DNA from 2 places in the Solwaraspora sp. WMMA2056 genome. Region 2 is predicted to be linked to the other one. Evidence: riboswitches for the same ligand, from Rfam matches in the RefSeq annotation. Region 2 holds a riboswitch; the other holds the start of a gene.
What was found. A riboswitch is a leader RNA that binds a small molecule or an ion and turns the genes downstream of it on or off. The one in region 2 is predicted to bind cobalamin.
Positions count from the first base shown of each region.

Region 1 (4,733 bases), 620 kb from region 2:
TCTTCGCCGCGACCGCGATCCGCCGGTACGCCGACTCCATCTGGTCGCGGGCCGGCGCGCCGTCGAGGTCCCGGCCGTAGGCGTAGCCGCCCCACACCGCGTACACCTCGGCCAGGTCGGCGTCGTCGCGCCAGTTGCGGCTGTCGATCAGCTGCAGCAGCCCGGCACCGTAGGTGCCCGGCTTGGAGCCGAAGATCCGCATGGTGGCCCGCCGGGTGTCGCCGTGGGCGGCCAGGTCGGCGCGGGCGTGCGCGGCGACGAAGTTCACCTCGTCGGGCTCGTCGAGGGCCGCGACCAGTCGGACCGCGTCGTCCAACATGGCCACCACATGCGGGAACGCGTCGCGGAAGAAGCCCGAGATCCGCACCGTCACGTCGATGCGCGGCCGGCCCAGCTCCTCGGCCGGGACCACCGTGACGCCGGTCACCCGCCGCGACGCCTCGTCCCACACCGGCCGTACGCCGAGCAGCGCCAGCACCTCGGCGATGTCGTCGCCGGAGGTCCGCATCGCCGACGTGCCCCACACCGACAGCCCCACCGAGCGGGGCCAGTCGCCGGTGTCGGCCCGGTAGCGGGCCAGCAGCGACTCGGCCATCGCCTGCCCGGTCTCCCAGGCGAGCCGGCTCGGCACCGCCTTCGGATCCACCGAGTAGAAGTTGCGTCCGGTCGGCAGCACGTTGATCAACCCGCGCAGCGGCGACCCGCTCGGCCCGGCCGGCACGTACCCGCCGGCCAGCGCGTGCGTGACGTGGGTCAGCTCGTCGGTGGTACGGGCCAGCCGGGGCACCACCTCGGTCGCCGCGAAGCGCAGGATCCGGGTGACCAGCGCGGTCCGCTCGCCTTCGGAATCGGCGTCGCCGCCGGACGGCCGGTCCGGGTCGGGTCCGCCGAGCACGGCGGTGGTGACCTCGGCGGCGGCGTCCGGCCGCCAACCGCGTGCCTCCATCGCCGCGACCAGCTCCCGGGCGGTGGCCTCGGCGGCGTCGGTGCCGTCGCGGTCGGCCCCGGACTCGTCCAGGCCCAGCGCCTCCCGCAGGCCCGGCAGCGCGGCGACCTGCCCGGCCCACATCTGCCGGGCCCGCAGCATCGCCAGGACCAGATCGACCCGGGGCGCGCCGACCGGGGCCGCCCCGAGCACGTGCAGCCCGTCGCGGATCTGCACGTCCTTGACCTCGCAGAGCCACCCGTCGACGTGCAGCAGGAAGTCGTCGAACTCGGCGTCGTGCGGCCGGTCGTCCAGGCCGAGGTCGTGGTCGAGCCGGGCGGCCTGGATCAGCGTCCAGATCTGCGCCCGGATCGCCGGCAGTTTCGCCGGGTCCAGGGCGGCGATGTTCGCGTGCTCGTCGAGCAGCTGCTCCAGCCGGGCGATGTCGCCGTAACTGTCCGCCCGGGCCATCGGCGGCACCAGATGGTCGATCAGGGTCGCGTGCGCCCGGCGTTTGGCCTGGGTGCCCTCGCCGGGGTCGTTGACCAGGAACGGGTAGATCAGCGGCAGGTCACCGAGGGCGGCGTCCGGCCCGCAGGCGGCGCTGAGCCCGACGGTCTTGCCCGGCAGCCACTCCAGGTTGCCGTGCTTGCCGACGTGCACCACGGCGTGCGCGCCGAAGCCGTGCTCCAGCCACCGGTACGCGGCCAGGTAGTGGTGGCTCGGCGGCAGGTCCGGGTCGTGGTAGATGGCCACCGGGTTGGCCCCGAAGCCGCGCGGCGGCTGCACCAGCAGCACGATGTTGCCGGTACGCAGCGCGGCCAGCACGATCTCGCCGTCCGGATCCCGGGACCGGTCGACGTACAGCTCGCCCGGCGGCGGACCCCAGTGCCGTTCGACCTGTTCGCGCAGCTGCGCCGGGAACTCGGCGTACCAGCGACGGTAGTCGGCGGCCGGGATGCGCACCGGGTTGCCGGCCAGTTGCTCCTCGGTGAGCCAGTCCGGGTCCTGCCCGCCGGCGGCGATCAGCGCGTGCATCAACGCGTCGCCGTCGCCGTCGGTCAGCCCCGGCAGCGCGTCGGGGCCGTCGGGCGGCCCGACGTCGTAGCCGGCGTCGCGCAACGTGCGCAGCAGCGCCAGCACACTGGCGGGGGTGTCGAGCCCTACCGCGTTGCCGATCCGGGCGTGCTTGGTCGGGTACGCCGACAGCAGCACCGCGATCCGTTTGTCGCCCGCCGCGATGTGCCGCAGCGCGCCGTGGCGGACCGCGATGCCGGCAACCCGGGCGGCCCGCTGCGGGTCGGCGACGTAGACCGACAGCCCGTCGGCGTCGATCTCCTTGAACGAGAACGGCACGGTGATCAGCCGCCCGTCGAACTCGGGGATGGCCACCTGGGTCGCTGCGTCCAACGGGGACAGCCCGTCGTCGCTGGCTGCCCAGGTCTGCCGGGAGCTGGTCAGGCAGAGTCCCTGCAGGATCGGCACGTCCAGTTCGGCGAGCGCGCCGACGTCCCAGGCGTCGTCGCCGCCGGCGCCAGCGGTCGCCGGTCTGGTCCCGCCGGCGGCGAGCACCGTCACCACCAGGGCGTCGGCCTGGCGCAGGGTGGCCAGCAGCTGCGGGTCGGGCGAGCGCAGCGAGGCGCAGTAGACCGGCAGCGGTCGGCCGCCGGCCGCGTCGATCGCGTCGCACAGCGCGTGCACGAAGCCGGTGTTGCCGGCCAGGTGGTGGGCCCGGTAGTAGAGCACCGCCACGGTTGGCCGGCCCGGTCCGGTCGGCACGTTCGGGCGTTCCAGCACACCCCACTCCGGGGCCGGCCGCGGCGCGGCGAAGCCGTGCCCGGTGAGCAGCACCGTGTCGGACAGGAATCGGTGCAGTTCGGCCAGGTTGGCCGGGCCGCCGTGGGCCAGGTAGGCGTGGGCCTCGGCGGCCACCCCGGCCGGTACGGTGGACAGCTCCATCAGGGCGGCGTCGGGTGCCTGTTCGCCGCTGAGTACCACCACGGGGCGTCCGTCGGTCAGCAGCGCGTCCAGTCCGTCCGGCCAGGCCCGGCGGCCGCCGAGCAGCCGGACCACCACGAGGTCGACGTCGGCAAGCAGGGGCGTGAGGTCGTCGACCGACAGCCGGGCCGGGTTCGCCAGGCGCCAGTCGGCACCGCTGGCCCGTCCACTCAGCAGATCAGTATCTGAAGTGGACAGAAGTAGCATCATCGGACGCCTGGTCCTCCCTCGGGGTCCGCGCCCCGGGTCGTCGGTCGCGGCGACCGGAGTCTCCTGGCTCCCGGATCGAGGCTCGCCCCGGCCTTCCCGCCCCGTGGATCGGGGCCGTGGCCGTCGGTGGGGTCCGCTCCCCGGTGACAGTGGCGGGACCGCGCCGGAATCACACCGGCTTCCTCCACTTGCCGCCGCAGTTGGCTACCGACCACTGTCACGACCCGGGGACGTTTCGTCAAGGTGTGATCTATTCGCCGCGAGGGCGTCGCCTCCCGGTGGCAGCCCGTAGTATCCGCCGCGTGTCCGCCTCGCCGCTGCCGCCCGTCCGGGGCGGCCCCGATGCCTGCCCCGGCACGCTGGCGCTGCATCCGGCCGCCGACGGGCACCTCGCCCGGGTCCGCTGCCCCGGTGGGCTGCTAGCCGCCGGCCAGCTGACCGTACTGGCCGCCGCCGCCCGTGACCTCGGTGACGGACACCTGGAGCTGACCAGTCGGGCCAACGTACAACTGCGGGGGGTGGCCGCCGACGCCGCCGGGGTGCTCGCCGGCCGGCTGAGCGCGGCCGGGCTGCTGCCCGCACCCGGACACGACCGGGCCCGCAACATCCTCGGCTCCCCACTGGCCGGTGTGGACAGTGTGCCTCGGTGGGACGTCGCGGCGCAGGTCCGCGCCCTCGACGCGGCGATCTGCGCGCAGCCGGACCTGGCCCGGCTCTCCGGCCGGTTCCTGTTCGCCGTCGACGACGGCCGGGGCGCCACCGTCGCGGCGCGCCCCGACGTGGGCCTGCTGCCCGGGTCGGACGGCCGGGTCGGTATCCGGCTCGCCGGGGTCGACCACGGCCTACGGACCACGCCGACCGACGCGGTCCGGGTGGCGGTCGCCGCCGCCCGGATCTTCCTCGCCGACGAACGTGCCGTGGCCGGCACCATCTGGCGCATCGGCGACCTCGCCGCCGCCGAACTGGCACGGTTCGTCGCGGCGCTCGCCACCACGCCGGGCGTCCACCGGGTCGCGGCCGATCCGCCGACCGCACCGCGACGGTCCGGCGTACCGCCGGTGGGCGTGCTGCGCCGCCCCGACGGCGACCAGGCACTCGTGCTCGCCGTACCGCTGGGTCGGCTCACCGCCGCGCAGGCCGACCTGCTCGCCGCCGCCGCACCGCAGGCGCGGATCACCCCGTGGCGGACCGTGGTGCTGCCCCGGCTCACCGACGCACCCGGCTGGGCACGCCGGCTGCACCGTGCGGGCCTCGACACCGATCCCGGGTCGCCATGGCTCGGCGTCACCGCCTGCGCGGGCCGGCCCGGCTGTGCCCGGTCCCGGGCCGACGTACGGGCCGACGCGGCGGCGACGCACGCCGAACGGCCGGACCCGACCGGCGGGGCGCACCTGCCGGTGCACTGGATCGGCTGTGAGCGCGGCTGCGGCACCCCAGCGGGGCCGGCGCTGCGGGTCCTCGCCACCGGCGACGGCTACCAGGTGAGCGCGCCCGGCCGCCCCACCGTCCACGTCCCACCAGGGGCGGCGCTGGCCGCCGCCGTCCGCACCGCACGCGAGGAGCCGTGATGGACCACGTCCGCGACGGGGCCGAGATCTAC
Region 1 is NZ_CP128360.1:4,813,570-4,818,302, reverse strand. It holds gene cobN (cobaltochelatase subunit CobN) at 1-3,133, opposite strand, end outside; cobalamin riboswitch at 3,191-3,317, opposite strand; gene O7608_RS21695 (ferredoxin-like domain-containing protein) at 3,436-4,701, shown strand; gene O7608_RS21690 (precorrin-8X methylmutase) at 4,701-4,733, shown strand, end outside.
Region 1: it holds a riboswitch for cobalamin, as region 2 does, so the genes downstream of both, cobN (cobaltochelatase subunit CobN) here and O7608_RS24510 (ribonucleoside-diphosphate reductase subunit alpha) in region 2, are expected to answer to the same signal.

Region 2 (4,733 bases):
CGCGTCGGCGTCGACCCGGCGCATGAACTCGTCGCAGATCCAGTTGGCCAGGTTGAGGTTGTGGGTGCGCCGGGCGTCCTCGCCGGTGTTGTCCCGCAGCTCCAGGAACTCCTCGATGTCGGCGTGCCACGGCTCCAGGTAGACGCAGGCCGCGCCCTTGCGTCGGCCGCCCTGGTTGACGGCGGCCACCGAGGCGTCCAGGGTGCGCAGCCACGGCACGATCCCGTTGGACAGTCCGTTGGTGCCCCGGATCAGCGCACCCCGCGAGCGGATCCGGGACCAGGAGATGCCGATCCCACCGGCGTACTTGGACAGCTTCGCCACCTGGGCGTACCGGTCGTAGATCGAGTCGAGCTCGTCGCGGGGGGAGTCGACCAGGAAGCACGACGACATCTGGGTGTGCCGGGTGCCGGAGTTGAACAGCGTCGGCGAGCTGGGCAGGTACGCCAGCGACGACATCAGCCGGTAGAAGTCGACCGCTTCGGTCGGGGTGTCGGACAGTCCGCAGGCCACCCGCAGCAGCCAGTACTGCGGTGTCTCGACCACCTGTCGGTTGGTGGGGTGGCGCAGCAGGTAGCGGTCGTAGACGGTCCGCAGCCCGAAGTACTCGAACCGGCGGTCGGCGGCCGGGTCGGTGGCGGCGTCGAGGTCGGCGGCGTGCTCGGCGACGAACCGGGCCGTCTCGTCACCGACGAGTCCGTGGGTGTGCCCGAGTCGGATCGCCTGGCTGAACGAGCCGATGCCCTGCCGGCGGACCTCGGTGCCGATCTGGTCGGCGAGCAGCCGGGCGGCCAGGCGGGAGTACTGCGGGTCCTCGCCGATCAGGTCGGCTGCGGTCTGGATCAGCAGCCGGGTCAACTCGGCGGTGGTGATGCCGTCGTAGAGACCGCTGAGCGTCCTGGCCGCGACCCGCCCCGGGTCGACGTCGGCGAGGCCGTCGGCGTGGCGCCGTACCGCGTCGCGGAGTCGGTCGGGGTCGACCGGCGTGGCGGTCCCCGCTCGGTCGCGGATTCGGGTCGGCTGCTGACCGGGCGTGGCCGCCGGTGCGGTAGCGGCGGGATGTGTGACGACGGTCACCTGTGGTGCCTCCTGGCATCGCCTCGTGGGAGGCCGGGCGGGCAGGCAGACGGGCGCGAACGCGCGATGGCCAACGCGTCGCAGCCGTCGGCCGTCCCGCGCGGCGATCGGACCACCGGGTACGCGTTCGGCGTATCCGGCACAACGGCAGGTCTTCGGACTTGTGGGCCGGACCGGACATGCCGGTCACCTACTGGCCGTCACTTCCCAGGCCGGGGTGGCCCAGTGTGCTCGACGGCGGTCGTTCCCACTCACCGCTGCGGGGCAGTCCCGGATTCGCGCCGGGTTCCCTGTTGCCTCGGCCGGGCTGGCTGCCCGGCCGAACCAGTTGCGTCCGGGACTATATCTGGTGGGTGGCTTCGCGGTAGGCACCTACATGTCGTGTCGGGGTGTCGCGTATTTCACTTGGCACTCCGGGTTGTCGCCGACAGCTTCCCGATATATCGTGAACGTATCAACGATCCTTCAGTGGAGGTTTACATGAGACGCGACAGATCACGGGGTGGCCCAGGGGCCTTCCTGCGCGGCGCCGGGTTCCCACCCTTCGGGCCCGGCTTCGGTGGACCCGGCGGACCGGGCGGGCCATTCGGGCCCGGCGGCCCGTTCGGTGGCCGGGGCATGGGCGGCGGTGGCCGAGGTGGCGGTCGGCGGCGGCGACCCAACGTGCGGGCCGCGGTGCTGGCCCTGCTCGTCGACGGGCCGATGCACGGCTACGAGATGATCCAGGAACTGGACTCCCGCACCGGGGGCGCCTGGCGCCCCAGCCCCGGCTCCATCTATCCCACCCTGCAACTACTCGAGGACGAGGGCCTGATCGTCGGCACTGCCGAAGGCGCCGGCGGCGGACGCAAGCGCTACGCGCTCACCGACGCCGGTCGGCCCGAGGCCGAGCAGGCGGCGCAGGCCGCCCCGTGGACCGAGCTCGCCCCGGAGACCGTCGACAGCTGGCACGATGTGCGCGAGTCCGGGATGCAGACGATGCAGGTGCTGCGGCACGTGCTGATGAACGGCAACGCGGAGCAGCGCGAGCGGGCGGTCCGGGTGCTCGACGAGACCCGCCGCAAGCTCTACGGCATCCTCGCCGAAACCGACGACGCCGGCCCGGGTCGGTCTCAAGACGGTTGAGGTGGTGGTGTCGATCCGGCCGGTCGCCGATCGTCGTTACCGCAGATGGCGACGTACGCCTCAGCGAGGAGAACCATGAAGTACATGCTGCTGTTCGTCAGCGCGCCCACCGACGCCCCCGAGCCGACCGTGCCGCAGTGCACGGTCGAGGACTGGATGGCGTACGACAAGGAGATGAAGGACGCCGGGATCTGGGTCAGCGGCAACGCCCTGGCCGACCTGACCACCTGCACGTCGGTGAAGGTCGACCCCGACGGGCAACGGGTCGTCACCGACGGGCCGTTCGCCGAAGCCCGCGAGGTGCTCGGCGGGTACGACATCATCGACGTGCCGGACCTCGACGTCGCCCTGGACTGGGCGGCCCGCTCGCCCGGTGCCCGCGACGGCGGGTCCGTGCAGGTGCGGCCGGTCGCCGACTTCGGGATGTGAGCGCGGATGGTCACCGACGGGCGGCGGGAGCACCATGGCGACGAGGAAGCCGTCGCCGCGGTGCGGACCTCGGTGGAGGCCGTGTTCCGGGAGGAGCACGGCCGGCTGCTCGCCACCCTGGTACGCCGCTTCGGTGACCTGCACCTGGCCGAGGAGGTCGCCGCCGAGGCAGTCGAGGCGGCCCTGCGGCACTGGCCGGTCTCCGGCGTACCGACCCGACCCGGCGCCTGGCTGCTGACCACCGCCCGGCGCCGGGCGGTCGACCGGATCCGGCGCGACCGCAACCTGGCACTACGGCTGGCCGTCCTGCAGGCCGAGGCGGACCGGGCCGATCCGGCGCCGGCGGCCGACGGCGACCAGGAGTTGCCAGACGACCGCCTGGCGCTCTTCTTCACCTGCGCCCACCCGGCGCTGACCGCGCAGGACCGGGTGGCGCTGACCCTCCGCTGCCTGGCCGGGCTGACCACCGCCGAGGTGGCCCGGGCCTTCCTGGTGCCGGAGGCGACCATGGCCCAGCGGATCGTCCGGACGAAACGGAAGATCCGCGACGCCCGTATCCCGTTCCGGGTTCCCGGCGTCGACGAGCTGCCGCAGCGCCTTCCCGGCGTCCTGCAGGCGGTGTACTCGATCTTCACCGAGGGGTACGCGGCCAGTTCCGGCCCGGACCTGCAACGACTGGACCTGGCCGAGGAGGCCATCCGGCTGGCCCGCATCCTGCGGCGGCTGCTGCCCGCGCAACGGGAGGTGGCCGGACTGCTGGCGTTGCTGCTGCTGGTGCACGCCCGCCGGCACGCCCGGACCGGCCCGGACGGGGCCGTCGTCCTGCTCGACGAGCAGGACCGCGACCGGTGGGACCGACCGATGATCGACGAAGGGTGTGCCCTGGCCCGGGTGGCGTTGACCGGCGGCCCACCCGGTCCGTACGGGTTGCAGGCCGCGATCGCCGCCCTGCACGACGAGGCACCCGACCTCGCCGGCACCGACTGGCCGCAGATCGTCGCCCTCTACGACGTACTGATGCGGGTCGCGCCCTCGCCGGTGGTGGCGTTGAACCGGGCGGTGGCGGTCGCCATGCGCGACGGCCCGGCCGCCGGCCTGGTGCTGCTCGACGAGCTCGTCGGGGATCCGAGGCTGCGCACCTACCACCTCTATCCGGCGTCGCGGGCCGACCTGCTGCACCGGCTCGGCCGGCACGCCGACGCGGCGGGCGCCTACCGGCAGGCGTTGCAGCTGGCCGGCAGCGAACCGGACCGCGACCATCTGCGCCGCCGGCTCGCCGCCGTCGAGGCCATGGCCGCCGAGACCGGCTGATCTCCCGTTCGTTAGAGATCCGACTTTTTGCTCCCAAGCATAAATCCAGCTAGAAGTCGAGGTAGACGCAGTCGTTGACACTGCCGACCTTGATAAGTCAGACTTTTGGCGGGAGGTCGACATGAGTGAGCTGCGACGGCTGGCGGTCATCAACTCCGACGCGAAGCGGGCCCCGGTGCTGCCCGATCCACCCGGCCTCGTCACCGAACTCGTCGATCCACGGCTGCGCCGGTTCGCCCGTACCCCGTACGAGCACCTGCTCACCGAGGTCGGCACGGTCGACGTCGCCGAGGCTGCGATCGCCGCCGGCTGCGACGCCGTCTACATCGACACGTTCGGCGACTACGGCGTGGACCGGCTGCGCGCCGCCACTTCGGTGCCGATCGTCGGTGCCGGCGAGGCGTCCCTGGCCTGGGCGGCCCGGCTCGGTCGGCGGTTCAGCATCGTCACCGTCTGGCCCGCCTCGATGGACTACCTCTACGCCGAGCGGCTGAGCAGGTGCGCCGGTGGTGCCCTCGCCGCCGGGGTGCACTACCTGTCCGACGAGACGGAACTGGACCGGGTCGGCACCGACGCCGGGGTCAAGGCACGGATGGCCCGGGGCGAGACCGTCGTCGTCGACGCCATCTCCGCCGCGTGCCTGCGGGCCGCCGACCGGGACGGCACCGACCTGATCTTCTTCGGCTGCACCTGCATGACCCCGGTGACCGCCGAGGTGGCCGGCCGGGTCGGCATCGAGATCGTCGACCCGTCGGTCGTCGGACTGGCAGCCGGGCACGCCGCGGCCCTCG
Region 2 is NZ_CP128360.1:5,432,566-5,437,298, reverse strand. It holds gene O7608_RS24510 (ribonucleoside-diphosphate reductase subunit alpha) at 1-1,122, opposite strand, end outside; cobalamin riboswitch at 1,207-1,422, opposite strand; gene O7608_RS24505 (PadR family transcriptional regulator) at 1,558-2,202, shown strand; gene O7608_RS24500 (YciI family protein) at 2,278-2,631, shown strand; gene O7608_RS24495 (RNA polymerase sigma factor) at 2,638-3,942, shown strand; gene O7608_RS24490 (aspartate/glutamate racemase family protein) at 4,064-4,733, shown strand, end outside.